3 regions of the Lactobacillus sp. PV034 genome follow, and region 3 is predicted to be linked to each of the others. Evidence: predicted binding sites of a transcription regulator. Region 3 holds the regulator's gene; each other region holds the start of a gene.
What was found. Region 3 encodes HrcA, which represses chaperone genes, less so after heat shock. Its sites were predicted from a motif close to TTAGCACTCNNNNNNNNNGAGTGCTAA; they were not measured.
Positions count from the first base shown of each region.

Region 1: the regulator HrcA is predicted to act here: its motif matches at 8,506-8,532, upstream of groES (co-chaperone GroES).
Region 2: the regulator HrcA is predicted to act here: its motif matches at 2,286-2,312, upstream of clpP (ATP-dependent Clp endopeptidase proteolytic subunit ClpP).

Region 1 covers NZ_CP041982.1:1,532,488-1,543,206, forward strand. The annotation lists gene tsaD (tRNA (adenosine(37)-N6)-threonylcarbamoyltransferase complex transferase subunit TsaD) at 1-617, shown strand, start outside; gene FP432_RS07765 (hypothetical protein) at 730-1,362, shown strand; gene FP432_RS07770 (adenylosuccinate synthase) at 1,601-2,890, shown strand; gene purB (adenylosuccinate lyase) at 2,894-4,189, shown strand; gene FP432_RS07780 (ClC family H(+)/Cl(-) exchange transporter) at 4,292-5,638, shown strand; gene FP432_RS07785 (ABC-F family ATP-binding cassette domain-containing protein) at 5,683-7,611, opposite strand; gene FP432_RS07790 (redox-sensing transcriptional repressor Rex) at 7,811-8,452, shown strand; gene groES (co-chaperone GroES) at 8,649-8,933, shown strand; gene groL (chaperonin GroEL) at 8,959-10,590, shown strand.
Region 2 covers NZ_CP041982.1:714,367-725,085, reverse strand. The annotation lists gene FP432_RS03710 (gluconeogenesis factor YvcK family protein) at 1-682, shown strand, start outside; gene whiA (DNA-binding protein WhiA) at 679-1,629, shown strand; gene clpP (ATP-dependent Clp endopeptidase proteolytic subunit ClpP) at 1,673-2,257, opposite strand; gene FP432_RS03695 (APC family permease) at 2,437-3,885, opposite strand; gene FP432_RS03690 (sugar-binding transcriptional regulator) at 4,302-5,333, shown strand; gene gap (type I glyceraldehyde-3-phosphate dehydrogenase) at 5,385-6,401, shown strand; gene FP432_RS03680 (phosphoglycerate kinase) at 6,509-7,726, shown strand; gene tpiA (triose-phosphate isomerase) at 7,748-8,503, shown strand; gene eno (phosphopyruvate hydratase) at 8,543-9,841, shown strand; gene secG (preprotein translocase subunit SecG) at 9,961-10,194, shown strand; gene rnr (ribonuclease R) at 10,262-10,719, shown strand, end outside.
Region 3 covers NZ_CP041982.1:298,107-308,825, reverse strand. The annotation lists gene recJ (single-stranded-DNA-specific exonuclease RecJ) at 1-1,789, opposite strand, end outside; gene FP432_RS01620 (class A sortase) at 1,934-2,626, opposite strand; gene lepA (translation elongation factor 4) at 2,731-4,569, opposite strand; gene dnaJ (molecular chaperone DnaJ) at 4,673-5,821, opposite strand; gene dnaK (molecular chaperone DnaK) at 5,902-7,761, opposite strand; gene grpE (nucleotide exchange factor GrpE) at 7,780-8,388, opposite strand; gene hrcA (heat-inducible transcriptional repressor HrcA) at 8,401-9,459, opposite strand; gene ribF (riboflavin biosynthesis protein RibF) at 9,640-10,581, opposite strand; gene truB (tRNA pseudouridine(55) synthase TruB) at 10,595-10,719, opposite strand, start outside.

The DNA.
Region 1 (10,719 bases), 350 kb from region 3:
CTGAAATTGTTTTGCTAAAAGATCCAACTCATTTTGAGATCATTGGTGATACACGTGATGATGCAGCTGGAGAAGCTTACGATAAAATTGGACGAGTTCTCGGAGTAAATTATCCAGCAGGAAAAACAATTGATCAGTGGGCTCATAAGGGAAAAGATACATTTAATTTCCCAAGAGCAATGATAGATAGTGATGATTATGACTTTTCATTTTCTGGGTTAAAGAGTGCTTTTATCAATACTTGCCACCATGCAGATCAAATTCATCAAGAATTAAATAAATATGATTTAGCTGCCAGCTTTCAAGCAGCAGTCATTGACGTGCTAGCAACAAAAACTATCCGAGCAATCAAAGAATATCAACCTAAAACTTTTATTCTTGGTGGTGGGGTTGCTGCAAATCAAGGACTGCGTGATCGCTTAAATAAAGAAATTGAAAATATCCCAGTTGGACAAAGACCAAAAGTTATCTTACCTGAGCTTAAATTATGTGGTGATAATGCAGCGATGATCGGTGCTGCTGCATATAATTTGTATCAAAAAAATAAGTTTAGTGATGAACATTTAAATGCTGATCCATCACTGGAATTACCTTATGCCGATCACATGTTAAGTTAGTCAAAAGAGTTTCTATTTAAAATAGAGACTCTTTTTTTAACAATTTATAAAGTTAAAGTTTATAATAAAGTTGAAAAGAAAGTGGAAGCGCTTTTTAGGAGGCTATATTATTATGGATAATGATGAAAAAGAACAAAAATTAGGCTATTGGAGATGGATGGTAGAATCATGGCGTCGACCAATGGGGATGGAAAGCAATGCCAGTCATGGCTATGGAATTTGGACCTTAATTTGGGAAGACATTATTTTATTCTGGGGTTTTGAAGTAGCTGGTGCAAGTATTATTGATGCTGCTTTTCCTGGTGTAATTGCCCAACAATTAAGCACAGAAGTGAATAAGTTCTTATTTAGTTTAATGGTTCTAATTTTCTGTTTCCAAATTGTGACTGTCCTTTGCTCAATGGTTGGTCATTTGTTTGTCTTTGGTTCTGGTTCAATTGGAAACTTTTGGAGCTATTTTAATAAAATAATGCAAGCAAGTAACTGGAATATTTGGATTTCAATTGTTGCATTCATTAGTTTATTGTTCACTTCCAACATGGGCTTTGTTGTGGTAGGATACCGTCTAACATTACTATTTTGTGCTTTCTTTGGTTTAGCAGCATTTGTAAATGTATTGCGTGGTGAACCACAAGATAAGCCAGTTAAGCACGATACATTTTATGGCGCTTTAATTTATGTAGTACTCTTAAGTTTTGCTTATGCAATCTTAATTGCACTATTTAGATTCGTTTTAAGCTTCTAGATTAATTAATTAATGATTTGAGTAAAAAGAGTTATCCTTTGTAAAGGATAGCTCTTTTTAATGTTCGTGTTTTAATAATTTATTTATATAAATACTATTTTGATTAAAAATTATTCCAAAAATATGAACTTTGTAGATACATAATTAAAATAATGTTCGTAAAGTGTGTTGACTTAATTAACTCATCTTGCTACACTAGAAGTCGGTTTTAAAAATAGTTTTTATGAGGTGAAATTCAATGACATCAGTTGCAGTTGTAGGAAGTCAATGGGGAGACGAAGGAAAGGGTAAGATTACCGATTTCTTAAGTAAAGAAGCGACTATGGCAGTTCGCTCAAACGGAGGAAATAACGCTGGTCATACTATCGAAATTGATGGTAAAGATTTTAAAATGCGTTTAATTCCTTCTGGAATCTTCGCTGCAAGTAAAGGCGCTGTGATTGGAAATGGTACAGTTATCAATCCAGAAGTTATGTTTGAAGAATTAGATAATCTTGAAAAAAATGGAATTGATACCAGTAAATTAAGAATTTCTAATCGTGCGCATGTCATTATGCCATATCACATTAAACAAGATGAATACCAAGAAGAAGCAAAAGGCGCTAATAAGATTGGTACTACTAAGAATGGTATTGGACCAACCTATATGGATAAAGCTTCTCGTGTTGGTATTCGTGTTTGTGATCTTTTAGAAAAAGATACTTTTGAAGAAAAGTTACGCACTAATTTAAAGGAAAAGAATGCTTTATTCACTAAGGTATACGGGAAGCCAGCACTTAAGTTTGAAGATATCTTTGATAAATATTTGGAATATGGTCAAAGAATGAAAAAGTATGTAACTGATACCTCTGTCTTAGTTAATGAAGCCCTTGATAATGATGAAAAGGTTCTTTTTGAGGGGGCTCAAGGCATCATGCTTGATATTGATGAGGGTACTTATCCATTTGTTACTTCTTCAAATACTATTTCAGGAGGAATTGCCGCTGGAATCGGTATTGGTGCTAACCGCATCGATAATGTGATTGGAGTATGTAAAGCTTATACAACTCGTGTTGGTGCTGGTCCATTTCCAACTGAATTGACTAATGCTACTGGTGATAAGATTCGTGATATTGCTCATGAATACGGAACTGTGACTGGCCGCGCACGTCGTGTTGGTTGGTTTGATTCAGTAGCTTTACGTCATGCTAAGCGTGTGTCAGGTTTAAATGCGTTGAGTTTGAATTTACTTGATGTCTTTTCTGGTTTTGATACAATTAAAATTTGTACTGCTTATGAACTTGATGGTGAGAAAATTGATTACTATCCTGCTAGCTTAAAAGAACTTGACCGTTGTAAGCCAGTTTATGAAGAATTACCAGCTTGGGAAGAAGATATTACTCAAGTTAAGAATTATGAAGATCTTCCCGAAAATGCTAAGAAGTTCTTGAAGCGAATTGAAGAAGTTACTGGTCTACCACTAGTTACAGTGTCAGTTGGACCAGATCGGAAGCAAACTATTGTTATTAAGAATCCATGGGAAATGTAATAAATGCTTGAACGTTATACTCGCCCAGAAATGGGCAAAGTTTGGACAGATAAGAATCGTTATAATGCTTGGTTAAAGGTAGAAGTTGCTGCAACTAATGCTTGGGCAGAACTCGGTGAAGTACCAGTAGAAGATGCTAAAAAAATTGCTGAAAATGCTAGTTTCACTCCAGAAAGAGTAGCTGAATTAGAAGCAATTACTCACCATGATGTTGTTGCCTTTACTCGGACAGTTTCTGAAAGTCTTGGTGAAGAAAAGAAATGGGTTCACTTCGGCTTAACTTCTACTGATGTCGTAGATACGGCTCAGGGTGTTCTTTTAAAAGAAGCTGATGAAATAATTCGTAAAGATTTGGCTGAGCTGAAAGATACTATTGCGCAAAAAGCTCGAAAATATAAAAATACTGTTATGATGGGACGTACTCACGGAGTACAAGCTGAACCAACTACTTTTGGCTTGAAGCTTGCACGTTGGTATACAGAACTTGAACGTGACATTGATCGTTTTGAACATGCAGCTAAAGGCGTAGAATCGGGCAAGATCTCTGGAGCAGTTGGAACTTTTGCTAATGTCCCTCCAGAAGTTGAAACAAGTGTCTTAAAGCAGTTAGGTTTGAATCAACAACCTGTTACTTCACAAGTCTTACCACGAGATTTGCATGCTGAATATATTGCAATGCTGGCTTTAATTGCAACGAGTATTGAAAACTGGGCTACTGAAATTCGTTCCTTGCAAAGATCAGAAATTCATGAAGTTGAAGAGCACTTTAGAGCGGGTCAAAAAGGTTCTTCAGCAATGCCGCATAAACGTAATCCTATTGGTTCCGAAAATTTATGTGGAATGGCACGTGTGGTTCGTGGAAATATTGTAGCAGCCTATGAAGATGTATCATTATGGCATGAACGCGATATTTCTCATTCAAGTGCGGAACGGGTAATTTTACCCGATACTACAATTGCAATCGATTATATGCTTCACCGGTTTAATAATATCTTGTCTAATTTGGATGTCTTTCCGGAAACAATGCTCAAGAATATGGATCGTACTTACGGTTTGATTTATTCTCAACGCGTATTATTAAAATTGATTGATGAAGCAGGTTTATCACGTGAAAAGGCTTATGACATGGTTCAAAAGCTTACCGCAAAGTCTTGGAACGAACAGTTACAGTTCAGAGATTTAGTTGAGAACAGCGAAATCATGAATTATTTATCAGAAGCAGATATTGATGATGCGTTTGATTATCACTACCATTTACGTCATGTCGATGAAATTTTTGAAAAATGTGGTTTAAATTAGGATAAAGTTGAAAGACTTATCCTTTTTTATTGCACTAAATAATGAAAAAGGAATAAAATTAAATCATTAGTGTTAATTTTTATAAAGTGGGTAGAGAAATATATGGTAAAAACAGCAAAACAAATTTTGCACAAGCCTTTTACTTCTAAAATTACTTATATCTTATTTGGGGCAATTGCAACGGGACTGGGAACAGGATTCGTTGTCAGCGTTTTTCGCTGGATCATTGACCGGACAATGGAAGGATTATTTATTATTTATCCTGTGATGAAGCACAATCTCTGGTTTCTGTTACCTTATATAGCATTGATGTTTGTCGTTTGTTGGTTAATCGCTATTGTCATTAAGCCCCAAATCAAGAATTTAGTGGGATCAGGTGTACCTCAAATTGAAGCGGTATTTTTAAAAGAAAATAAAATGCCGTGGTGGTCAATTTTGTGGCGCAAGTTCATTGGTGGCTTATTAGCTATTTGTCCTGGATTAATGCTTGGACGAGAGGGTCCATGTATTGAAATGGGTGCCATGATTGGTCAAGGAATAGAAAAAAACTTAATTCATACAAAAAGTGAGATCCGCCAGCAATTGCTATTTCAATGTGGTATTGCTGCTGGCTTATCAGCTGCATTTTCTGCACCATTAGCAGGAGTTTTATTCTTAGTAGAAGAAATTACTTTTAGCTTTACTCCTCTTGAAGTAATTGCGGCCTTAATTGCAAGTTTTTGTTCTGATTGGGTTACTTTGCTATTCTTTGGTACTACTCCATGTCTTTACTTACCAGTAAATGGTCCACTTCCTTTGAAATATTACTGGATAATCTTAGTTCTAGGAGTAGTATTAGGCTTATTTGGATATGTTTATCAATATTGTTTATTGAGCTTAAGACCTATTTATAGCAAAATAACTAAACTCACTAAGCTACCCAATGTTTACCACAGTATCATTCCCTTACTATTAATTATTCCCGTGGGTTTATGGGATGCAAAAATACTTGGTGGATCGCATGTTTTCATTAGTAGCTTATCTAATGCTAAATTTATGCATACAATGTTTGATAGTTCCTGGGAAATAATTTTTCTTCCCCTTGTGTTCTTTGTGGTGAGATTTATTTATTCAATGATTTCATATGGTAGTTCAGTTCCTGGTGGTATTTTTATGCCAATTTTAGCTTTGGGTGCTATTTTAGGTGCTTTTGCTGCTACTTCACTCATCCATATGAATTTATTGTCTACTAATTATTATCCACATTTAATCGTAATTTCAATGGCTGCTTATTTTGGCTCAATTGAAAAAGCTCCGTTTACAGCAATTTTATTATTGACTGAAATGGTCGGAAGTGTGGAACAAATTTTGCCAATGGTAATTGCAACCTTCATTTCTTACTATGTAGTTGATTTACTAGGTGGTCGTCCAATTTACGAAGCATTACGCTTACAAATGAATTACAAATAAAAAGAGTTTAAGTCATGATAAAGTTCATGACTTAAACTCTTTTTTTATTCAAATTTATCTAAGGCTTCAATTGCCTTTTCCCATTCATTGTTGGCTTGTTCAAGTTGTTTTTGCACTTTAGTCAGATCTTCTTGTAATGGGCCTAATTTTTCAAATGAAGCAGCAATTTCTGGATTAGCCATTTCAGTTTGAATACTATTTTCTTGATTTTCTAAGTCTTCAATTAAAGTTTCAGCATCTTTGACTGCACGTTCAAGTTTACGCTTTTGAGAATCTCGTGCCTTTTGCTCTTGATAGGAAAGTTTGGTTTTACTTTCGGAAGTAGTTGTAACTTTGTTATTTGAAGAGACAACATTATTTTCGGTTTGGGCAACTTTTTCTTTTTCTCTTTCACTAAGATAATAAGAATAATTACCTTCATAAATTTTAGCATGGCCATCTCTGACAGAAATAATCTTGTTAGCTAATTCATTGATGAAGTAACGGTCGTGAGAAACAAAAAGTAAAGTGCCATCATATTTATCTAAAGCAGCTTCTAAAACTTCTTTAGCTTCAATATCTAAGTGGTTTGTTGGTTCGTCCATTAGTAAGAAGTTGTCATGTTCCAATGAAAGAACAGTTAAGGTTAAACGCGCTTTTTGTCCACCAGATAATTGACCGACAGTTTTATCAATATCCTTAGCAGTAAATAAGAAACTAGCCAGAATTGAACGTACATCTTTTTCTGGCATAGTTTTATGACGATCCCAAATAGTGTCAAGAACTGTTTTGCGAGGTTCAAGGGTTTGGAGTTCCTGGTCATAGTAACCAAGGTCTAGACTGGCACCTAATTTAATAGAACCAGTTTTTGGTGTTAATTTGTCAACAACTGTTTTTAATAAAGTAGACTTACCAATTCCATTAGGGCCAATGATTGCTACGCGATCATTTTTGTTAACTTGGAAGTTAATATCTTCGACCATTGTTTTGTCAGGATAACCAATAGATAAATCCTTAGCTATTAAGACTTCTTTACCAGAAGGACGTTCACTAGAAAAATGAATTCTAACTTTATTTTTGTGCTTAGGTGGATTGATCCGCTCTAATTTTTCTAGTTGTTTACGTCTACTTTGAGCACGTTTGGTTGTAGAGACTCTAACTAAGTTTTTTTGAATGAATTCTTCTTCTTTTTTGATGTGTTCTTGTTGTTTTTCATAAGCTGCTTCTTGTTGTGAATCCATTAATTCACGTTCTTTAGTGTATTGAGTATAGTTACCCTTAAAAGTAGTTAGCTTACCAAAATTTAATTCAAAAATTTCATTAGTTAGATTGTCCAAAAAGTATTGATCGTGAGAAACAGTAACAATAGCGCCTTGATAGTTCTTGAGAAAACTTTCTAGCCAGTCTAATGTATCTAGGTCTAAGTGGTTAGTGGGTTCGTCAAGTAGTAACAAAGGTGGTTTTTGTAAAAGTAACTTTACAAAGGCCAAGCGTGTTTTTTCACCGCCTGATAAAGTCCCAATTACTTTTGACCAAGTATCTTCCTTAAAGTTAAATCCATTTAAAACGCTTTTAATCTCTGCTTGGTAGGTAAAGCCCCCAGCTTGTTCAAAGTCATATGCTAGTTGATCATAGCGTTTTAAAAGTTCTTGATCTTCGGGATGATCTGCAATTTGTTCTTGCATGCTAGTGATTTTTTTATTTGTCGCAATTAAGTCTGCAAAAACAGAAAGCATTTCTTCCCAGATGGTCTTACTTTCATCTAGACCATTTTCCTGAGCGATATAACCGACATCAATATTTTTGTTAATAGTGAACTCACCACCAGATGGATTTTGTTCGCTAGTCATTATTTTTAATAGAGTAGTTTTTCCAGCTCCATTTGGTCCAACAAGACCGATGCGAGCATTGTCAGGAATTGAAAAGGTAACTCCTGAAAAAATTGTATTAGCGCCAAAACGCTGTTCAAGATTTTGTCCTTGTGCAATTATCATAATTCTAATTCTCCTAGCAAATATTGTAACATAGCGCTTTATCCTAAATTTATTTTAGATTGTGAAATATTGGTATTTTTATTTAAAAATATTAATTTGTGAACTTGCTTACTTGATTTTTTTCGAAAGTATCGCGTATTATTGATGTGAAAAGTAAAATAATTCACATTCACAAACTATTGATGATGAGGTAAAAGAAATGGAAGCAATTAAAATTCCTAAGGCAACGGCAAGACGATTACCGTTATATTACCGCTATTTAATTTTTTTAAATGATGAAGGAAAAGAAAAAGTTTCTTCTACGGAATTATCAGAAGCAGTGCAAGTAGATAGTGCATCTATTAGAAGAGATTTTTCTTATTTTGGTGCTCTTGGTAAAAGAGGCTATGGTTATGATGTCAAAAGTCTCTTGAATTTCTTTAAAAAGATTTTAAACCAGGATACTTTAACTAATGTTGCTTTAGTTGGCGTCGGAAATATGGGGCAAGCCCTTTTAAATTACAATTTTAAGCGCACTAATAATATTCGTATTTCAGCAGCTTTTGATATTAATCCTAAGATTACGGGAACAATTATGAGTGGCGTTCCTGTTTATGATATGAGTGAAATGAAGAAGCAATTGCAAGAGCAACAAATTACGATTGCTATTTTATCAGTTCCACAAGCAGCTGCTCAAAAGACAGCTGAAGAAATGATAGAAGCTGGAATTAAAGGAATTATGAATTTTACTCCTTTACGCCTGTCTGCTCCTGCAGATATTAGGGTACAAAATGTCGACTTAGCAACTGAACTTCAAACTTTAATTTATTTCTTGGATTCAGATAAGAAAACTGATGACTAATTAAAATTAATTTTAAAACACAGACTTAGGTAATAGCCTGTGTTTTTTGCTATTTAGCACTCAATGATAAAAAGTGCTAATTTTTTGAACGTAAATTCTTGCATTCATCTTCTAAAGAGGTTAATATTTTAATTGTGAGTTAGCACTAGACAAAAATGAGTGCTAAATATTAATTATGCAATAGGAGGCATGCATCATGTTACAACCAATCGGTGATCGTGTAATCGTAAAAGTTGAAGAAGAGGAAGAACAAAAGGTTGGAGGCATTGTCCTTGCTTCTAATGCCAAAGAAAAACCTCAAGAAGGACAAATTGTATCTGTTGGTGAAGGCAGACGTAGTGCAAACGGCGAATTAATTCCAATGTCAGTTCAAAAAGGTGAAAAAGTATTCTTTGACAAGTATGCTGGAACTAAGTTGAACTACGAAGGTGAAGATTACTTAGTTCTTCACGAAGGCGACATTATCGCTGTCATTAAGTAATTTTAAATAAAAGGTGGCTAGAATTATGGCAAAAGATATTAAATTTAGCGAAGACGCAAGACGTTCATTATTAAAAGGTGTAGATAAGTTAGCTAACACTGTAAAAACTACTCTTGGACCTAAGGGTAGAAATGTTGTTTTAGAAAAGAGCTACGGCAACCCTGATATTACTAATGATGGTGTTACGATTGCTAAGAACATTGAATTAAAGAATAACTTTGAAAACATGGGTGCCAAACTTGTTGCAGAAGCAGCACAAAAGACTAACGATATCGCTGGTGATGGTACTACTACTGCAACTGTTTTAACTCAAGCAATTACCCAAGAAGGTATGAAGAATGTTACTGCTGGTGCTAACCCTGTAGGAATTCGTCGTGGTATTGAAACTGCTACTAAGGCAGCTGTTGATGAATTGCACAAGATCAGTCACCAAGTAAGTACTAAAGAAGAAATTGCACAAGTTGCTTCAGTTTCCTCAGCAAGTAAAGAAGTTGGTAATTTAATTGCCGATGCTATGGAAAAAGTTGGTAATGATGGTGTTATTACTATTGAAGAATCTAAAGGTATTAACACTGAATTATCAGTAGTTGAAGGTATGCAATTTGATCGTGGTTACTTATCACAATACATGGTAACTGATGACAACAAGATGGAAGCAGACCTTGATAATCCTTACATCTTGATTACTGACAAGAAGATTTCTAACATTCAAGACATCTTGCCATTATTACAAGATATTGTGCAACAAGGTAAGTCATTATTGATTATTGCTGATGATGTTGATGGTGAAGCTCTTCCAACTCTTGTCTTGAACAAGATTCGTGGTACTTTCAATGTAGTTGCTGTTAAGGCTCCTGGCTTTGGTGATCGTCGTAAGGAAATGCTTCAAGACATTGCTATTTTAACTGGTGGTACTGTAATTTCTTCAGATCTTGGTCTTGAATTGAAGGATACTAAGATTGATCAATTAGGTACTGCAGGCAAAGTTACTGTAACTAAGGATTCAACAACTATTGTTGAAGGTGGTGGCTCTAAAGAAGCTATTGAAGAAAGAGTTGACCAAATTAAGAGTCAAATTGAAGATGCTACTTCAGAATTTGACCGTAATAAGTTACACGAACGTCTTGCAAAACTTGCTGGTGGTGTAGCTGTCATCAAAGTTGGTGCTGCTACTGAAACTGAATTGAAGGAAAAGAAGTACAGAATCGAAGATGCCTTAAACGCAACTCGTGCCGCTGTTCAAGAAGGTTACGTTGCTGGTGGTGGTACTGCTTTAGTTGATGTTATGAAAGCCATCCAAGACAGTGTAAAGGGCGACAGTGAAGATGCTGAAACTGGTGTTAAGATCGTTATGAGAGCTTTAGGTGCTCCAGTTCGTCAAATTGCTGAAAATGCTGGTAAAGATGGCTCAGTAATCTTAGACCACTTGGAACACGAAAAGCCAGAAGTTGGTTACAACGCAGCTACTGATGAATGGGAAAACATGATTGATGCTGGTATTATTGACCCAACTAAGGTAACTCGTTCAGCTCTTCAAAATGCTGCTTCAATTGCTGCATTATTGTTAACTACTGAAGCAGTTGTTGCTGATGATCCAGATGACTCAAAGAATGATGGACCAGCTGCTCCAGCTAACCCAGGTATGGGCATGATGTAATAAGCTAACTCCTATTAAAAAGTTTATTAATCTTAAATAATTAAAATGCTGATGACTAAGTCATCAGCATTTTTTGTTGTTCTGTTATAGTGAATTTAAACAGAGAAAAAATACTTTTATATAGAATTG
Region 2 (10,719 bases), 420 kb from region 3:
TTTTGATGCAGTACAATCTCTTTCCAAAATGATGCATGTAGATGGCAGAATTTATCCTGCTTCAAATGAGCCATTGACTTTAAATGCTGAATTTGTAGATGGGACAACGGAGGCAGGCGAAACAGAAATTACGGCTCAAGATAAAAGAATCAAAAGGATATGGGTAACGAATACTAATTCGGAAGATGAACCAAAAGCTGTTTTACCAGTCTTAGCAGCAATTATGCAAGCAGATGCAGTTGTTTTAGGCCCAGGAAGTTTATTTACTTCTATCTTACCTAATTTAGTAATTAAAAATTTAGGAGAAGCAGTACGACAAACAAAGGCAGAAGTTATTTATATTTGCAATATTATGACTCAAAAAGGAGAAACTGATCATTTCACTGTTGCTGATCATGTAAGAGTACTGAATAAGCATTTAGGTGGTAATTATATTGATACGGTTCTTGTTAATGGTGCCAAAATTGATATGTCGAAGTTTAACCCCAATGACTATGATGAATATTTGGAACCAGTTAGAAATGATTTTGAAGGTTTAAGAAAACAAAATTGTCGAGTAATTACGGCAGATTTTATTGATCAACATAGTGGATTAGTTTTTCATGATGGAGAGAAAGTAGTCGACGAGATTTTAAATTTGGCTTTCGACGCCTTTTGTCGTAGACAGCAGGAGGAAAGATGAGTTCTTATGCCAGTGATGTGAAAAAAGAGTTAACTAGTCTACCCGTTCATCCTGAACATGCAAAGGCTGAACTCGCTGCATTCTTAAGAATGAATGGGACTTTGAGTTTACACCAGCATCATTTTAGTTTGGATATTGTGACCGAAAATCCAGCAATTGCAAGAAGAATATTTTCTTTGATAAAAACGGCGTATGGAATTGAACCATTACTGATTGTTTCTAAGAAGATGAAATTAAAGAAAAATTATCAGTACTTGGTGAGATTGCAACAAAGTGTTAAGGAAATTCTAACTGATTTAGATGTAATCAATGATCAATTAGGGTTAGTTACTGGTATTCCGGAATACATACTGAATTCAGAACAACGTGCTATGTCTTATCTAAGAGGTGCTTTTTTAGCCGGCGGTAGCGTTAATAATCCCGAGACAAGTCGCTATCATTTAGAAATCTATTCCTTATATGAAAATCATAATACCGATCTTGTTACGTTAATGAATAAGTATTTTTATCTAAATGCGCGTAAAACTAAGCGTCGAAGTGGTTACATTGTTTACCTTAAAGAAGCAGAAAAGATCGGTGACTTTCTTCATGTGGTTGGAGCAGTAAATGCTATGCTTGCTTTTGAAGATTTAAGAATTATGCGAGACATGCGTAATTCAGTAAATAGATTGGTAAATTGTGATACCGCAAATTTAAAAAAAGTCGCTAAAGCAGCTGCTCAGCAAGTTGAGCAAATTCAGCTCATTGATAAAGAAATGGGTTTAGATAATTTGCCCGAAAAATTAGCAACATTAGCACGTTTTCGCTTAGATCACGCTGAGCTTTCATTAAAAGAGGTTGCACAACAACTTCCAGGAGGACCAATCTCTAAGTCAGGGGTAAATCATCGCTTTCAAAAAATTAAAGAAATTGCTGCTAAATTGGAAGCTGAAAATGTTAAAGAATAAAAAAGAGGATTCGCTATTGCGAATCCTCTTTTGATTTGAAAAATTATTTTTCTTTATTAACTAAGATGTCGTCAATCAAACCATAATCTTTAGCTTCTTCAGCAGTAAGGTAGTTATCACGTTCTGTGTCTTTAAGAATCTTATCTAATGGTTGACCAGTAGTTTCATGTAAGATTTGATTTAATTTCTTACGACTCTTTAAGATTTCTTCAGCTGCGATTTGAATATCGGTTTGTTGACCTTGAGCACCACCTAATGGTTGGTGAATTAAAACAGTTGAGTTTGGTAAGGCAAAACGTTTGCCCTTGGTTCCAGCAGTTAAAAGAATAGATGCCATTGAAGCAGCCATTCCGATTGCAATAGTTGATACATCTGACTTAATAAAGTTCATAGTATCCATAATTGCAAGGCCAGAAGTAATTACACCACCAGGGGAGTTAATGTATAAAGAAATGTCTTTAGTATTATCTTGTGCATCTAAGAATAAAAGTTGAGCAATGATAGAATTTGCCATTTGATCATTAATTTCGCCACTCAACATAATAATTCTATCTTTTAAAAGTCTTGAATAAATGTCGTAAGCACGTTCACCACGCGCAGTTTGTTCGACAACTGTAGGTACAAGCATATAAAATACCTCCTAAATTGTATAAAAATTAGCACTCTAACATGTACTGTGCTAATTAAAGCACATAATCGTTTTAAGGTCAACTATTGGAACTGAAAATTTTCAAATGTTTTCTACAATAATTTACACAAAAATACCAGACAGATATCTGTCTGGTATTACAAGTTGGTTAGAATTAATTAGATTAATTTTTTATCTTGTCTCTTTTTAATCAGAGGTAAGATTAAACCCAAGGCAAGCAAAATAATTGGCGTTAAAATATTTAAAAATAAAGTGAAGGGATCTGGTGAATAAATACCAACTATACAGCAAGCTGCTGTTAAGAAGAAACACCAGTAACCACTTAATTTGGCTAACCATTGATTTTTTGTCATTTGGTATTCGGAATTAAACTTATTTCGATCATTGCGCAAAGCAATATAGGCTGCAAACACCCATAAGTAGCGGAGCGGCATAGTTGTAGAATTCAATTTGACTAGCTGCTCCATAACTTGAGTAGCGTCTGGAACAACAGCTTGAATTAACGTTAATCCTCCCGAAAGAATGACTATCATCCAAATCCCATTAATGTAAGCACCGTGACGATTTTTCTTTAATAGACTTGATGGAATAAAATCATGAGCCTCTTTACTACCTAAAAGCATTCGTAAAGGTGCATCAATAGAAATAACTAAAGTTGAAAATTGACCAATTACATTACACCAAGCATAAAGATAGAGGAAAAGATTACCTGCATGATAGTAAGTACCCAAGTTTTGGAAAGCCCAATATGGCCCATTAGAAATGTAATTTGCTAGATCAGCGCTGCTGCCAGATACCTTTCTTGGATCAAACATCATCGCTAAGGCAAAAGTACCTAAAATCGCTGAAATTATAACCATAATGGCTAGTAGGATCATTGACTTAGGAAAGTTCTTAGCTGGATCTTTAACTTTAAATACGTAAGGTGAAATTTTTTCACAGCCTCCAACTGAGAAAATTAAAATAGAAAGTGAAGTGAAATAACTGATATTAAAGTTAGGTAAGAAATTCTTCCAATTCCAAGAAATGGTTTGAAAATTACTATTAGGATTAATTGTAGGTGCTGCAAACATCATGATGATAAATAAAATTGACATAATAAACATTGATGTCCCAGCAATTGTAGCTAAAGTTTTTAGGAATGAAATTCCGCGACTGGCAAACCAACAAAAGAAAAGGAAAATTGCTAAAGTAGCTAATTGGATCCAAAGCGTTGGTGTAGCATCAAATTTATCAATTGATCCCCAAATACCCCAAGCCATAGCTCTTAGTCCACCAGTTCCTTTACTTGAGATATATACGATATGAACAGCCCAGTAGGTCCAGCCGGCATAATAAGCCCAACGAGGTCCCATTGTTGCATTGACCCATGAAGAGACTCCACCTTCAGCTTTTTTAAAAGTTGATCCCAGTTCCCCAACCATTAAAGCATAAGGAACAAAGTACAAGGCAAACATTATAATCCAGCTAAAGATGACATGAGTTCCATCAAAGTAACCATAGCCATTAATAATATTTCCAAAACCCCATACGGTGGAGAAAGCCATCATGGCTAATGTAGGCCAAAGCATTTTTTTAGCCTGATTTTGTTTTAGTTCAGCTTCCATTTAAATTACCTTTCTTCGATATAAATACTAACCCAAGTAAATTATATCGAAATTAAACTAATAATTGGATAAGAATAAAAGGATTGATTGATATATTTATTCTTGTTACGTATTTCTTTTTTCTGCTACAATATTATTAAGATATTCGTCCCCTTAGTGTAATGGATCGCACGTAAGATTCCGGTTCTTAAGATCTCAGTTCGACTCTGAGGGGGGACATATTTTTAACAATTAGTTATGATAATATGAAATCGTTTTATTAAAGGTTGAAATCTAAATTTTATATTGTTATACTATGGGTGTCGAAAGGGAAATGAAAAAACGAAAGTTTTTGAATTTCTCTAATATTTTTAAAGTTTGTGGGTCACAAAGTGTCACAACGTGGGACACAATTTGACCCATTAGAAGGAGCAAATATGGACACGGACTTAACCTTGTTGCAAGATTTGGCTCCGGATATTCTTAAAATAGTTCGACAAAGATTTCTCGTTCTTGAGCAAATTTCTTTATTTGCCCCTGTGGGGCGAAGGGTAATAGCGGAGAAGTTAGGACTAAGCGAACGAAATATCCGTACAGAAACTGATCTTTTGAAAAGCTTAGGCCTAATAGAGGTTAAAAAATATGGAATGATTTTAACCGAAAAGGGAAATCATGTTTTGAAAGAAGCTGCCCCGTTTATTGACCGAATTTTTAATGCAAGTAATTTAGAAAAAGATCTTGCAAATAAATTGGGAATTGAACGAGTGATAGTGGTGCCAGGTAACAGTGATCGACAAGAACGTGTTTTTGAGCAATTAAGTCAACAACTTGAATCTGCTTTAGACTTGTTACTTCCTTTAGGAAAAAATATCATTACTGTTTTGGGCGGAGCAACAATTTCAAAGGCAGCTAGTCATCTTTCAACAAAATTGAGTCGTTATCGTGATTTGCTTTTTGTTGCTGGACGAGGAGCATTAGGCGAAAGTGTCGAAATTCAAAGTAATACAATTGCTCAAGTGATGGCCTCTAAAACTGGAGGTAGACATCAGGGATTGTATTTACCAGAGAATATACCTGCGGAAGCATTGGATATTTTAATTAAAGATGCCGGTATTGCGAATGCGATTTCAAACATATATAATAGTGATGCAGTCATTCATGGAATTGGTTTAGCAGATGAAATGGCCAAAAGGCGTAATTTAGATGTGATTACTCGTTCCAAACTTCGAGAGAAGGGTGCTGTGGCCGAAAGTTTTGGGTATTTCTTTGACCAGCAGGGAAGACTGATTGACCAAGTCCCAAGAGTTGGATTACAACTTGAAGATTTAGGTAAAATACCTCATGTATTTGCAATTGCAGCAGGAGCTAAAAAAGCAGCTGCAATTGAAGCTTACATGCATCATGCTCCTAAACAGACGTGGCTTATCACGGATGAGGGAGCTTCAAATATGGTTTTAAAGGGGAAGTAATTCCTGTTTAAAATAAATTGTTACATAGATTCCTAAGGAGGAATATTGGATATGACAGTTAAAATTGGTATTAACGGTTTCGGCCGTATCGGACGTTTAGCATTCCGTCGTATTATGGATTTAGGCGAAAAGTCTAAGGATATCGAAGTTGTTGCAATTAACGACTTAACTACTCCTTCACTTTTAGCACACTTACTTAAGTACGACTCAACTCATGGTACTTTTGACCACGAAGTTTCATCTACTGATGACGCTATCGTAGTTGATGGTAAAGAATACCGTGTTTACGCAGAACCACAAGCACAAAACATTCCATGGGTTAAGAACGATGGTGTTGACTTCGTTCTTGAATGTACTGGTTTCTACACTAGCAAGGCTAAGTCAGAAGCTCACCTTAAAGCTGGTGCAAAGAGAGTTTTAATTTCTGCTCCTGCAGGTAACGATCTTAAGACTATTGTTTACGGTGTTAACCAAGATACTTTAACTCCAGATGACAAGATCGTTTCAGCTGGTTCATGTACTACTAACTCATTAGCTCCAATGGTTAATGCTTTACAAAATGAATTCGGCATTGAAGTTGGTACTATGACTACTATTCACGCTTACACTTCAACCCAAATGCTTTTGGATGGTCCTGTACGTGGTGGTAACTTACGTTCTGCACGTGCTGCTGCAATCAACATTATTCCTCACTCAACTGGTGCTGCAAAGGCTATTGGTCTTGTTATCCCAGAATTGAACGGCAAGTTGAATGGTCACGCACAACGTGTTCCAGTTCCAGATGGTTCAGTTACTGAATTAGTTACTATTTTAGGCAAGAGCGTAACTGCTGACGAAGTTAATGAAGCTATGAAGAAGTACGAAAGTCCTTCATTTGCATACAACGACCACAACATCGTTTCAACTGATGTTTTAGGTATGACTGCTGGTTCAATCTTTGACCCAACTCAAACTATGGTTACTACTGCAGGTGACAAGCAATTAGTTAAGACTGTTGCTTGGTACGACAATGAATACTCATTCACTTGCCAAATGGTTCGTACTTTATTGAAGTTTGCTACTCTTTAATCTGTAATATTTAGATATTATTTGACTATTAGATAAGCAAAGAGAAGGCGGAGGGAGAGTTCTTCCTCCGCCTTTTTTAGAAAAATGAAAACATGGAGGCTAATTCAATGGCTAAATTAATTGTTTCTGATCTTAAAAATGAACTTAAGGGCAAAAAAGTTCTTGTTCGTGTAGACTTTAATGTTCCTATTAAAGATGGTGTTATTGGTGATGATAACCGTATTGTTGCTGCTTTGCCAACTATTAAGTACATCATTGATAATGGTGGAAAGGCTATCTTATTAAGTCACTTGGGTCGTGTAAAGAGTGATGCAGATAAGAAGGAATTATCATTAAAGCCAGTTGCAGAACGTTTAAGTGAATTATTAAATAAGCCTGTAACCTTTGTTCCTGAAAATGAAGGTAAAGAAGTAGAAGAAACTATCGATAATATGAAAGATGGAGATGTAGTTGTTCTTGAAAACACTAGATTCCAAGATATCGATAATGACTTTGGTAAACGTGAATCTAAGAATGATCCAAAACTTGGCGAATACTGGGCAAGTTTAGGTGACATCTTTGTTAACGATGCTTTTGGTACTGCACACAGAAGTCACGCATCTAATGTAGGTATTGCTGAAGCTATGAAGAAAGCTGGTAAGCCTGCTGCCGCTGGTTACTTACTTGAAAAAGAAATTCAATTCTTAGGTGATGCTGTTGAAAACCCTGTTCACCCATTTGTAACCATTTTGGGTGGGGCTAAGGTTTCTGATAAGATTGGTGTTATTGAAAACTTAATTCCTAAGTCAGATCACATTTTAATTGGTGGTGGTATGGCTTATACTTTCTTAGCAGCACAAGGCCACAAGATTGGTAAATCATTATTTGAAGAAGATAAATTAGATCTTGCCAAGGAATTACTTGAAAAGGCTGGCGACAAGATTGTTTTACCTGTAGATAACGTTGCTGCAACTGAATTTTCAAATGATGCTCCTCACGAAGTTGTTGGCGATGATATTCCTGATAACATGATGGGCTTAGATATTGGTCCTAAGACTGTTGCTAAATTTAAGGATATTCTTAAGGATGCTAAGACTGTTGTTTGGAATGGACCTATGGGTGCATTTGAAATGCCAAACTATGCTGAAGGTACTTTAGAAGTAGGTCGTGCTTTAGCTGAATTGAAGGATGCTGTAACTATTATTGGTGGTGGTGACTCAACTGCAGCTGCTAAGCAATTAGGTATTGCTCCAAAGATTAGCCACATTTCTACTGGTGGTGGTGCTTCACTTAACTATCTTGAAGGTAAGGAATTACCTGGTATCGCTTGCGTTTCAGATAAGTAATTCATAGGAGGAATATTTATTATGCGTACACCAATTATTGCTGGTAACTGGAAATTACATATGAACCCGGAACAAACTGCTGAATTTGTTAAGGCAGTTAAAGGTAAATTACCAGATCCATCTAAAGTTGAATCTGTCATTGCTGCACCTGCAGTTGACCTTTATGTTTTAGCAGAAAATGCTAAGGGTACTAACTTACATACTGGTGCAGAAAATGCTTATTTTGAAGTTGAAGGTGCTTTTACTGGTGAAACTTCACCTAAAGTATTGAACGAAATGGGTATTGATTATTGTATTATTGGCCACTCAGAAAGAAGAGGCTACTTCCACGAAACTGATGAAGATATTAACAAGAAAGCTAAGGCTTTATTTGCTAATGGCGTAACCCCAATTATTTGTTGTGGTGAATCTCTTGAAACTCGTGAAGCTAATAAGCAAGAAGAATGGGTAGTTAGTCAAATTAAGGCTGCACTTGATGGTTTAACTGCAGAACAAGTATCAAAAGTTGTTATTGCCTATGAACCAATCTGGGCAATCGGTACTGGTAAAACCGCTTCTGCTGATCAAGCTGAAGAAATGTGCAAGACCATTCGTGAAACTGTTAAGGATCTTTACAATGAAGAAACTGCTGAAAATGTTCGTATCCAATACGGTGGTTCTGTAAAACCTGCTAATATTAAGGAATTAATGGCTAAACCTGATATTGATGGTGGTTTAGTTGGTGGTGCTTCATTAGATCCAGAATCTTACTTAGAATTAGTTAACTACCAAGATTAATAAACAATTTATTTAAACAGAATTTAAAGGAGAATTTTTATGTCTGTAATTACTGATATTCACGCACGTGAAGTTCTTGATTCACGTGGTAACCCAACTGTTGAAGCTGAAGTTTATACTGAATTAGGTGGCTTTGGCCGCGCTATTGTTCCATCAGGTGCTTCAACTGGTGAACATGAAGCCGTTGAATTACGTGATGGTGATAAGTCACGTTTTGATGGTAATGGTGTATTAACTGCTGTTGAAAACGTTAATGGCGAAATTGCAAAGGCTGTAATTGGTTTAGATGTAACTGATCAACGTCTTATTGATCAAACTATGATTGATTTAGATGGTACTCCTAACAAGGGTCGTCTAGGTGCTAACGCTATTTTATCTGTTTCTTTAGCTGCTGCACGTGCTGCTGCTGATGAATTAGGTCTCCCATTATATGAATACTTAGGCGGACCTAATGGTCACGTTTTACCAACCCCAATGATGAATGTTCTTAATGGTGGTAAACACGCTGATAACAATGTTGATATTCAAGAATTTATGATTATGCCTGTTGGTGCAAAATCATTACATGAAGCTGTACGTATGGGTGCAGAAACTTTCCACACTTTGAAGAGTATTCTTAAAGAACGTGGCGAATCAACTGCTGTTGGTGATGAAGGTGGTTTTGCACCAAACTTAGCAAATAACGAAGAACCATTTGAATTATTGGTAGAAGCAATTCAACGTGCTGGTTATAAACCAGGTGAAGATATTTCTATTGCCTTCGACTGTGCTGCTTCTGAATTTTACAACAAAGAAACTAAGAAGTATGTAACTATTGCTGATGGACGTGATTACTCAGCAGAAGAATGGACTTCATTAATCGAAGACTGGGTTGACAAGTACCCAATTATTTCTGTTGAAGATCCATTGGACGAAAACGATTGGGAAGGTTGGAAGACTTTTACTGACCGTTTAGGTAAGAAGATTCAAATTGTTGGTGATGACTTATTTGTAACAAATACCAACTACTTGAAGAAGGGTATTCAAATGGGCGTTGCTAACGCTATCTTAATTAAAGTTAACCAAATTGGTACTTTAACTGAAACATTTGATGCCATTGAAATGGCAAAACAAGCTAGCTACACTGCTATTGTTTCTCACCGTTCAGGTGAAAGTGAAGATACTTCAATTGCTGACTTAGTTGTAGGTACTAACGCTGGTCAAATTAAGACTGGTTCAATGTCAAGAACTGATAGAATGGCTAAGTACAACCAATTAATGCGTATTGAAGAAGCTTTAGGCTCAACTGGTCAATACTTAGGTATCCACAGTTTCTACAACTTACACAAGCAATTCTAATCTTGAAATGATTTGATAAAAAGGAGACTATTTTAAATAGTCTCCTTTTTATTTAGCAATCGTATTTGATTTATGGTAAACTTTTAATAGTAGTTAATTTAGGCAATGGAGGCAGCGCTTTGTATAACCTAACCATGACGTTAATAATTATCGTTAGTATTTTAATTATTATTGCAACGTTGATGCAACCACAAAAACAACAAGATGCCTTAAATGCGTTATCAGGTGGTGCTGTATTTAGCGGCCAATCTAAAAAGCGTGGTTTTGAGGCTTTAATGGAAAGAATTACTGGTGTATTACTAGTTATTTTCTTTGTATTAGCGATTATTTTAGCGACATTATCATCTAAGTAAAACAATCGGCCTCCACATTTGTGGAGGTCTTTTTATTAGGCCTAGAATAAATATGTGAGGTATATATATGGCACAAAATGAACGATTATTAGCAGAAATTTATGAAACTTTCCGCCATAATCCCCAAGAACAATATGATGTAGATCAATTAGAAAAAGAATTAAGTAAACATAATAAATTTGAGTTTTCTGATCTTGTAAAGTCATTAACTTTTTTAGAACATGAGAAAAAAATTATTACAAATGGTAAAGGAAAATATCAGCTCAATCAAGAGAATATAATTGTTGAAGGCCTCTTCAAGGCTAATGATAAAGGTTTTGGCTTCGTTAGATTAGATGATGAAAAAGCTGAGGATGTATTTGTAGATAAGCATAATACTAGGTATGCGATCGATGGTGATAGAGTTCAAGTCACTATCATTGCAGGCGCAAATCCTTGGAATGGAAAAGGCCCTGAAGGAAAAGTCAATGAGATTTTAGCACATGGTGTGGAAAATCTTGTGGGTGAATATCATCCCTATAGTGA
Region 3 (10,719 bases):
TAATTCCTAAACCATTTTCAACCCAAGGAATTAGTTTTTTATCAAATAATAAATAACGATCCGCAAAACCCATAATGTAATTTTCTTGACGTAAATCAATTACCTTACTTGGTACTGCGAGAGTAGGTGCTCCATAACTAATATCGTCAATCATCCCTTGCAAATTAACCTTATTGCGCCATTGATTCAAAGATAAAGTAACATATAAGGTCTTAATAAAGGATAGCAGATTAGAATTTAGATAAGCTTTGTTGAAACCAACAACTTCTAACTTACCTCCATCTTTACTTGCTATAAATTTAACATGATTTTTCTCCTTGCCCATCTTAAAGAAATGAGAAATTTGGGGTTCTGTGATTGTAAAAATAGGTTCAGGATTACCGGTACCAAAAGGTCCCACTAAATTAATTTGATTCATTAATTCAGGCTTCAGCTCAGACATTGGCAATTCCATATCGTACTCTTTAACTTCTAAATTATCACTTACATGATAATTTTCTTCAAAAGTTTTTCTAAGCTTGGAAATATTTTCCTCTTCAAGCGAAAGTCCACAGGCAAAATCATGACCACCAAACTTTGTTAATAGATCTCCATTAAGTGGTTCTAAAGCATCAAAAAGATTGAATCCTTCAACTGATCTGCCTGATCCTTTGACTTCATCTAATTCATTTTTCGTAAGAACAATTGTCGGTTTGTGCAATGCTTCTACCACTTTATTAGCTACTAAGCCCAAGACACCTTCGTGGAAATCTGGATGATAGATCACTAATGTATTAGCATGTTGCCAACCTTTTTCTTTAACTTCTTGTAAGCAAGCTTGAAAGACTTCGTTAGTTAACTCTTTTCGTTTCTCATTTAAATCTTCGATTTGCTGGGCAATTTTTTGAGCCTGTTCTTCATCATCAGTTAAAAGTAATTGCACTGCTAATTCAGCATTTGCTAAACGACCAACCGCATTTAGACGCGGAGCAATATTAAATCCAATATCAGTTGCAGTAATTTGTCCTAGATTAAGACCTGATAACTTGATTAAGGCACGCAATCCTGGTCGTTCACTTTGATTAATCATTTCTAAACCACGTTTAACAATGATATGACCTTCCCCAGTTACTTTTACCATATCCCCAATAGTACCAATCATCGCTAACTCGAGCATTTCACTCATTGAGTCATCCATCAGGGCACGACAAATTGTATAAGCAACTCCTGCTCCGCAATAATCATCAAAAGGATATTTTTGTCCTGGATAATTACAATGAACAATTGCATAAGCATCCGGAACTTCACTTTGAACGGTATGATGATCAGTTATAATCGTGTCTACACCATGCTTTTTAGCGTATTCTACTTCTTCCACACCAGTCACACCATTATCTACTGTAATAATTAAATCAGTCCCATTTTCAACTAGTTCTTTATAACGATTAAGGTTGGGACCATAACCATCTTTAAAACGATCCGGAATAAAATAGTGCACATCTGCACCTAAAATAGATAAGGTTTCAACCATAATGGTAGTTGAAGTGATTCCATCAGCATCATAATCACCATAGATTGTAATTTTTTCGCCATTATCGATTGCCTGATTGATTCTTTCAATTGCCTTATCCATATCATGCATCAAATATGGATCAGCTAAGTCATATTCGGAAGCATTAAACCATTTTTCTAATTTTTCAGCAGTATTAATCTCCCTTAATGAAAACAACTTAGCCTGGATGGGGCTAAGTTGAAATTCATCAATTAGTTCTTCCGCTAAGGGATTAGCTTCTCTTTGTTTCCATTTCATAATTTAAACACTTCAAGTTCTAAGTAATAAATAATTTTTTAACAGATATTAACTATTATATTAGGAAAAAACTTTCTAAGCAATGGTTCTCAAACTACAAAAATAGCTTAATTATCATTCTCATTGATAATTAAGCTAAAAATTTTACTTTAATTTAAATACCTGTAAATTTTTATCGGTTGCTTTTTCAGTCTTAATCAGATTACCTCTAACGGCCCAACGATTAACACCACCGTCAGCACAAGTTATTAAGGTAACAATATTTTGCTTAGTATTATTTACAAGCCAAACTGCAGTAGGATCAACTTTTTTCTTCATATAGATTTTATAAACATAAATCTTTTTAAGATCAGTTAAATAAACCTTTTCTCCAACTTTTGCACTTTCTAATGGTGAAAATAGAACTCCTTTAGCTGTCATATAGTGTCCTGCTAAGGGATAATTTCCTTTACCCATAACTTGGTCAGCACGCATAGTACCTCCACCAGTGGACATGGCATCATTACTCAAGCCTTTCATTATTGGAAGATACATTTTAACAGCTGGAACGGCTAGTGCACCAATTGCATCGGCAGTATTATTGACCCGAGATTTTGTTACTTGACTAAAGTCAATTTCTTGAACTTTGGAGTAATCAAACATCCCCTTTTTCTTTTCATTCTTTTCAATCGTGCTACGATCTAATTTTTTAAGAGCACTGGTTTGATTTTGAGTTACCATGTAATCTCGAATTTGTGCATTAAAAATCATGCCCAAACCAATAATCAATAAGATTACCGCAGCAATCCTTAACCAGATAACTTTTTTTGGTGTCTTCTTTTTATTATTTTCACTCATTATTCTTTTTCCTTAAGATAAAAGTATACTTAATTTACTTAGATTTTATGTAGAAACCACAGATGATCAACCAAAATATTGTAATTTCAAGCTTTTAAGTCAACTTATTTACCTTTGATATCTTCATCATTCATTTGCAATACAGCCATAAATGCATCTTGTGGCACTTCTACTTTACCAACAGCCTTCATTCGTTTCTTACCACGACGTTGTTTTTCAAGTAACTTAGCCCGACGATCAGGATCCCCGGTGTGGATTTTCCAAGTAACATCCTTACGATAAGGCTTAATAGTAGCACGAGAAATAATCTTAGCTCCAATTGCACCTTGAATATCAACTTCAAAGTTCTGACGTGGAATTAACTTCTTAAGTAAAGTAGTCATTTGCCGTGCACGAACTTGTGCTTCATCACGGTGAGCAATAAAACTTAAAGCATCAATTGGCTCCTTGTTGAGAAGCATGTCAATCTTAACCAAATTAGTGGCACGATAGCCGGTGATCTCATAATCAAGAGAAGCATAACCTTTAGTTGAAGATTTGAGATCATCAAAGAAGTCAAAAATTATTTCTGCCAGTGGCATATTATATTTAACATTTACCCGGTATTTATCCATGTAGTCCATCGTGATAAATTCTCCGCGTTTACGTTGGCATAATTCCATTACTGGTCCCACAAAATCATCGGGAACCATAATTTCAGCCTTAACATAAGGTTCCTGAACTTCTTTATATTCACCTGCTTCAGGTAAATCAGCCGGGTTATCAATCAACTTAGTTGAGCCATCATTCATAATCGCGTGATAGTCTACACTTGGTGCGGTCATGATTAAATCAATCCCGAATTCTTGCTCTAGTCTCTCTTGGACTACGTCCATATGAAGTAAGCCTAAAAAACCACAACGGAAACCAAAACCAAGAGCTTGGGAAGTTTCAGGTTCAAATTCAAGAGCAGCATCATTTAATTGTAATTTTTGAAGTGCTTCTTTTAAATCATCATACTTTTGATTATCAACTGGATACATTCCGGAATAAACCATTGGTGGAATTTGACGATAACCTGGCAATGGTTCTGGAGTAGGATTTTGTGCACTAGTAATGGTATCACCTACTCGAGTTTCACGAACAGATTTAATATTGGCTGTAATATATCCTACATCTCCAGCAATAAGCATATCTTTTTTGACAGGGTTAGGACTAGAAACACCTACTTCAGTAACTTCAAAGTCCTTCCCAGTATTCATAATTCTAATCTTATCACCAGGTTTAACGGTACCTTCTTCAATTCGAACTGCTAAAACAACACCACGGTAATCGTCATATTTTGAATCAAAAATCAAGGCCTTAAGCGGAGCTTCAATGTCACCTTCTGGTGCAGGAATATCTTGAACAATTCTTTCAAGTAATTCTGGAATTCCTTGACCAGTTTTCCCTGATACTTCAACTGCATCTTCAGCATCTAAACCGATCATTTCTTCAATTTCACCCTTACACATTTCTGGATCTGCAGAAGGTAAGTCAATCTTATTGATAACGGGCAGAATTTCCAAATCATCATCAATCGCTAAATAAGTATTGGCTAAAGTCTGTGCTTGCACTCCTTGAGTGGCATCAACTACTAAAAGAGCACCCTCACAAGCAGCCAAAGAACGAGACACTTCATATGAAAAGTCCACGTGTCCTGGAGTATCAATTAAGTGAAAAATATAATCTTCACCATTTTTAGCATGGTATTTTACTTGCACAGAGTTCAACTTAATCGTAATTCCACGTTGACGCTCTAATGGCATATCATCAAGTAATTGTTCTTTTAATTGTCTTTTTGAGACAGTATCAGTTAACTCTAAAATTCGGTCGGCAATTGTAGACTTACCGTGGTCAATGTGCGCTACAATTGAAAAGTTTCTAATATGTTTTTGGTAATCTTTTAATTTTTTAATATCCATAAATTCGCCTTTTTCACCTATTTAATTATAGCAAAGGGCCAAAACAAAAGAAAAAGAATAGGAAAATTTCTCCTATTCTTTTTAACTTTATAAAAATTACGTATTAATGAAGATCAAACTTATCCTTCATTCTCTCAAAAAAGCCTTTTTCTTGCGGAGAAATATTTCCTCCACCTGCCTTAACATAATCAACTAAAGCTTGCTTTTGCTTATCATTAATCTTCTTAGGAATTTGAATAGTCACAGTTACTTCTTGATCACCACGACCACTACCATTTAATTTTGGTACCCCTTCTCCGCGTAATTTGAAGTGGGTATTTGGTTGAGTGCCTGCAGGGATCTTAAGTGCTACTTTCCCATCAACAGTATCAACTTGGATTTGGTCACCCAAAGCTGCCTGTGCAAATGAAATTGGGACATCAGAATAAATTGTAGTACCTCGACGAGTAAATTTCTTACTTGGTTTTACTCTAAAGACAATGAATAAGTCTCCGTATGGTCCACCATTTTTACCGGCTTCTCCATCGCCATTTTTACGCATTTGTTGACCATTATCAATTCCTGCTGGTACATCAATTTGAACAGTATGCTTCTTTTCAACTGTTCCTTCACCATGACAAGTTGGGCATGGGTGCTCAATAATTTGACCGCGTCCATTACACTTATCACAAACAGCTTGTTGCTGCATCATACCAAATGGTGTTTGGCGTGTCTTCATGACCACACCAGAGCCGTGACACTGATCACAAGTAATTGGATGTGTACCTTTAGCCGGTCCACTTCCATGACAAGTAGCACATACTTCATTACGGTTGTAAGAAACTTGGGTCTTCTTACCTTTGATTGCATCCATAAAATCAAGATCTAAAGTATAATCTAAATCTTGACCCTTTTGTGGTGCAGTAGGATCAACTCGACGACTGCGACCGCCACCAAAAAGATCACTAAAGATATCACCAAAATCACCGAAACCGCCAAATCCTTGACCGGCATTACCAAAGCCACCTTGACCGCCAAAACCGCCTTGGCCGTTTACACCAGCTTGGCCAAATTGATCATATTGAGCACGTTTTTGCTTGTCATGAAGAACTTCATAAGCTTCATTTACTTCTTTATATTTTTCTTCAGCACCAGGTTCATGGTTGATGTCTGGGTGATATTTTTTAGCTAGTTTACGATAAGCTGAACTAATCTCTTTATCAGTTGCATTCTTGCTTACACCCAGCACTTCATAATAATCACGTTGTGCCATCAATAAACTCCTTTAATTTATAAAAGAAAAGAACTACAGGGTGCAGTTCTTTTCTTAATGGTATTTATATTATACCTATATTACTTTTCAGGGTCCACCTTGTGGAAATCATCATCAACTGTTGGGCCGTCGTTACCATTTGAGTTGTCGTTTGGTTGATCACCTTGTGGGTTTGGACCTGCTTGGCCTCCAGCTCCTTGTGCCCCACCATTTTGTTGGTAAAGCTTAACTGCTAAGTCTTGAGCAACTTTAGATAAAGCATCTTTCTTAGCTTTCATTTCTTCAAGGTTATTATCCTTTTGAGCCTTCTTCAAATCTTCTAAGGCATCCTTAACCTTCTTAATTTCGTCTTCAGGAACCTTGCCATCAACTTCCTTCAAAGTCTTTTCGGTAGTGAAGATTAATTGGTCAACTTCATTACGTAAGTCAACTTCTTCCTTCTTCTTGTTATCTTCTTCAGCGTGTTCTTCAGCTTCTTTTTGCATACGCTTGATTTCTTCGTCAGATAAACCAGATGAAGACTTAATAGTAATCTTTTGTTCCTTACCAGTTCCCATATCCTTTGCAGAAACATTTACAATACCGTTCTTGTCGATATCGAAAGTAACTTGAATTTGTGGCACACCACGTGGTGCTGGTGGAATATCAGTTAATTCAAAGCGTCCAAGTGTCTTATCATCAGCTGCCATTGGACGTTCACCTTGTAAAACATGAACATCTACAGCTGGTTGATTATCAGCAGCAGTTGAGAAAATTTGGCTCTTTGAAGTTGGAATAGTAGTGTTTCTATCAATTAACTTAGTGAAGACGCCACCCATTGTTTCAATACCTAATGACAATGGAGTAACATCAAGTAAAACAACGTCCTTAACGTCACCAGAGATAACCCCACCTTGAATTGCAGCACCAAGAGCAACAGCTTCATCAGGGTTGATTGAGTGATCAGGTTCCTTGCCAGCCCACTTCTTAACAGCTTCTTGAACAGCTGGAATACGAGTTGAACCACCATTTAAGATAACCTTATCAATATCACCAACTGATAAACCAGCATCTTTCAAGGCATTATCAAACGGAATCTTAGTTTTTTCAACTAAATCATTAGTTAATTCATCAAACTTAGCACGAGTTAAGTCTACTTCTAAGTGAAGTGGACCAGCTTCGCCAGCAGAAATGAATGGAAGTGAAATGTGAGTTGAAGATACACCTGATAGGTCTTTCTTAGCTTTTTCAGCGGCATCTTTCAAACGTTGTAAAGCCATCTTATCTTTAGAAAGGTCAATTCCATTATCTGCTTTAAAGTTTTCGATTAACCAATCCATGATCTTCTTATCAAAGTCATCCCCACCTAGGTGAGTATCACCATTAGTTGAAAGTACTTGGAAAACACCATCCCCTAATTCAAGGACAGAAACATCAAAAGTACCTCCACCAAGGTCATAAACTAAGATTTTTTCATCAGCATCATCTTTATCTAAACCATAAGCAAGTGAACTAGCAGTAGGTTCATTAATAATTCTTTGTACATTTAAGCCAGCAATTTTACCAGCATCCTTAGTAGCTTGTCTTTGAGCATCATTAAAGTAAGCAGGTACAGTAATAACAGCATCAGTTACTTCTTCACCAAGATAATCTTCTGAGAACTTCTTAATGTATTGCAAGATCATAGCAGAAATCTCTTGAGGAGTATATTCCTTATCTCCTACCTTAACCTTGTAACCTTCTTCACCCATGTGACTTTTAATTGAAGTGATAGTGTTTGGGTTAGTGATAGCTTGTCTCTTAGCAGCTTCACCTACTTGAATTTCACCATCTTTAAAAGCAACTACAGAAGGAGTGGTACGACTACCTTCTGGGTTAGTAATAATCTTTGGTTCTTTTCCTTCTAAGACAGCAACTGCTGAGTTAGTAGTACCTAAGTCAATTCCAATAACTTTTGACATATAAATTACTTCCTTTCGCTATTGTGCTACGACAACCATAGCTGGTCTTAATGTACGATCTTTATATTGATATCCTTTTTGTAAAACTTGAACTACATGGTCCTTTTGATCATCACTCTCAGCAGCTACCGTTTGAACTGCTTGATGTAAGTTAGGATCGAATTTTTCGCCCTCAGCTTTTATTTCAGTAATACCGTGATCATTCATCGCTCTTACTAAAGCATCAAGAGTCATTTGCACTCCCTTTTGCAATTGTAAGGCAGCTTCATCATCTGCTTTAACAGCTAGGGCACGTTCTAAGTTGTCCATTGCTGGTAAAACATCTTTTGCCAAATTTTGTGATTCATATTTAATTAATTGCGCACGCTCTTTTGAATAACGGTTTTGCATATTTTGATTTTCTGCTTCACTTCTTAAATACTTGTCTTCAAGTTCTTTATTCTTTTCAGTTAAAGCATCAATCTTTAATTCTAATTCACTAATCTTAGCATTATTATCCTCTGGGTGAGATTTATCGGACTCAGTAGTTTTTTGCTTATCTTCTACCTTTGCCTTTGAATCTTCCTTTAGAGCTGATGAAGTATCTTTATCTAAATCCTTTTCATGTGGAAATTCTTCTTTACTCACAGCTAACCTCCTCTATTTAAATCTACCGTAGTAATCAAGTAGCTTTTTCGCTAACTCATCTCTAAAGTAATCGAGTAAACCGATCATCTGCGAGTACGGCATATTTGTTGGACCTAAAAGGGCGATTGTTCCCTTTCCATATTTACCAACACTATATTCTGCAGTTAATAGACTATAATTCTTCAATAGATCGGAAGGCAGTTCAGAACCAAGCTTTACTTGAATCTTGGAATTTCCTTTACCAACCATATCTTCTGGGTTAAAGTCAATTAAATTAGAAATAAGATCCTCTTTATGATCAATCAATTCATACAATGATTTAAGCTGAGAAACATCATTACTTTCAAAGTTATTAAGTAAATTAATCTGTCCATCAACATACATTTGTTCACTTGCAGCATCTTTAATTACATCCTGCAACAAGTCAAGTACTTGCGGAGCTGATGAACGATTAATTAACTGATGTGAAATCTCATTGAGTAATGAAGAATTAATTTCACTTAGATGTTTGCCTACTAAATGACTATTAATTAAATCTACTGCCTTTTCAATTTCTTCAGCCTTGGCATTATGAGGTAATGTGTAAACTTGATTTTTAACGTTACCATCATCAGTTACCAAAATCGCCATTACTTGATAAGAAGAAATTGGGACAATCCTAAAACCAGTAATCTTAACATCCTTCGTTTCAGGACCGGCTGCAAAAGCAGTATAATCAGTTAAATCAGATAAGATCTTTGCGGCTTCTTGAACAATTTCATTAACTTGGTGAAATGGTTGATTAAGTTGATAGCCAATCTTTTCATAAATTGAACTTGGAACTTGAACTGGATTAATTAAGTGGTCAAGATAATAACGGTATCCCCTTGTAGAAGGAATTCTTCCACTAGATGAGTGTGTTTTTTCTAATAACCCTGCTTCTTCCAGAGCTGCCATTTCATTACGAATTGTCGCACTTGAAACCTTTATTGGTAATTGGGACATAACGGTCTTCGAGCCAACAGGCTCATGCATTTGCGTAAAGTCTTTAATAATAGTTTTTAAAATTAACTCTTGCCGTTCGGTCAACATTTTTCTCGCCCCTTTATTAGCACTCAAGTTTTTGCTGTGCTAACAATTATAATGATAGCAAATTTTAGCAATAATGCAAGAAGAGTGCTAAATTTATTTGAAAATTAAGTAACTAATGTAAAAAAACAACGAAATAATAAGAATTCTCTCATCACTTCGTTATCTTTTAATTCAAAATCTTTATTTATTTTTCTCTAGATTGTGAAAGTAAGCCTGAATATTAGCTTGATCTTTTTCCAGCTGTGCTCTCAGTTCAGGAATACCCGCAAATTTAATATTACCCCGAATAAACTTGTACCAAGCAATTGTCATTGCCTTACCATAAGCCTCTTCATCAAAACCAAACAAATGGGTTTCAATAGTTAATTCTTTATTTTCGAAAGTATCATTATAACCTACACTGGTCATAGAATCATACCACTGTCCATCAATTAAGGTACGTGTCGCATAAACTCCTTCAGCTGGAATAACCTTGTCACCTTCAACTTGCAAGTTGGCAGTGGGAAAACCAATTTGATGACCACGTCGATAGCCTCTAACGATTATTCCAGAAGTGGTGTAAGGCTCACCTAAAAGCTTATTAGCTAGTTCAATTTTTCCAGTTTCAATTGCATTTCGAATAACTGTTGATCCTACTTTTTCTCCACCATCCATATGTTTTGGTTCAACCACAATATCAAACCTTCCTTTAACAAACTTAGGTAAGTTTTCAATATTAGCGACATCTTTAGGTCCGTATGTATAATCAAAACCGACAACTGCAGTATCAATATTTAATTTAAGCAAAACCTTGTCGATAAATTCCTGTGGCTTCAATTTACTGAAGTTTTTATCAAAGTCCACTACCAGTAAATAATCAACATTCATTTTTGCTAACTTTTCTTCTTTTTCCTTTAGAGTATTAAGATAAACAAAAGTTTTATCATTTTGATAAATTTCTTTTGGGTGACGATTAAAAGTCATGACCCCCAAAGGTAACCCTTTTTTTGTTGCAATTTCTTTAGCATGTTTGATTAAGGCTTGATGACCACGATGAAGTCCATCAAAAAAACCTAAAGCTAAAACAATCTTATCTTTAACTGGCTTTTCCTTAATTGGATACTTTATTGAAACTACTTTCACTTCTGATTCCTCTTTATTCGTTGTTTAAAAGCATTAAATCAGGACGATAATCTTGTCCTACTTTTTTATAAATTGCTTTTATCTTATTATTAAACCTTAATGCTACTTTTTCAGTCGTAATATTTAATTTAATTGCGG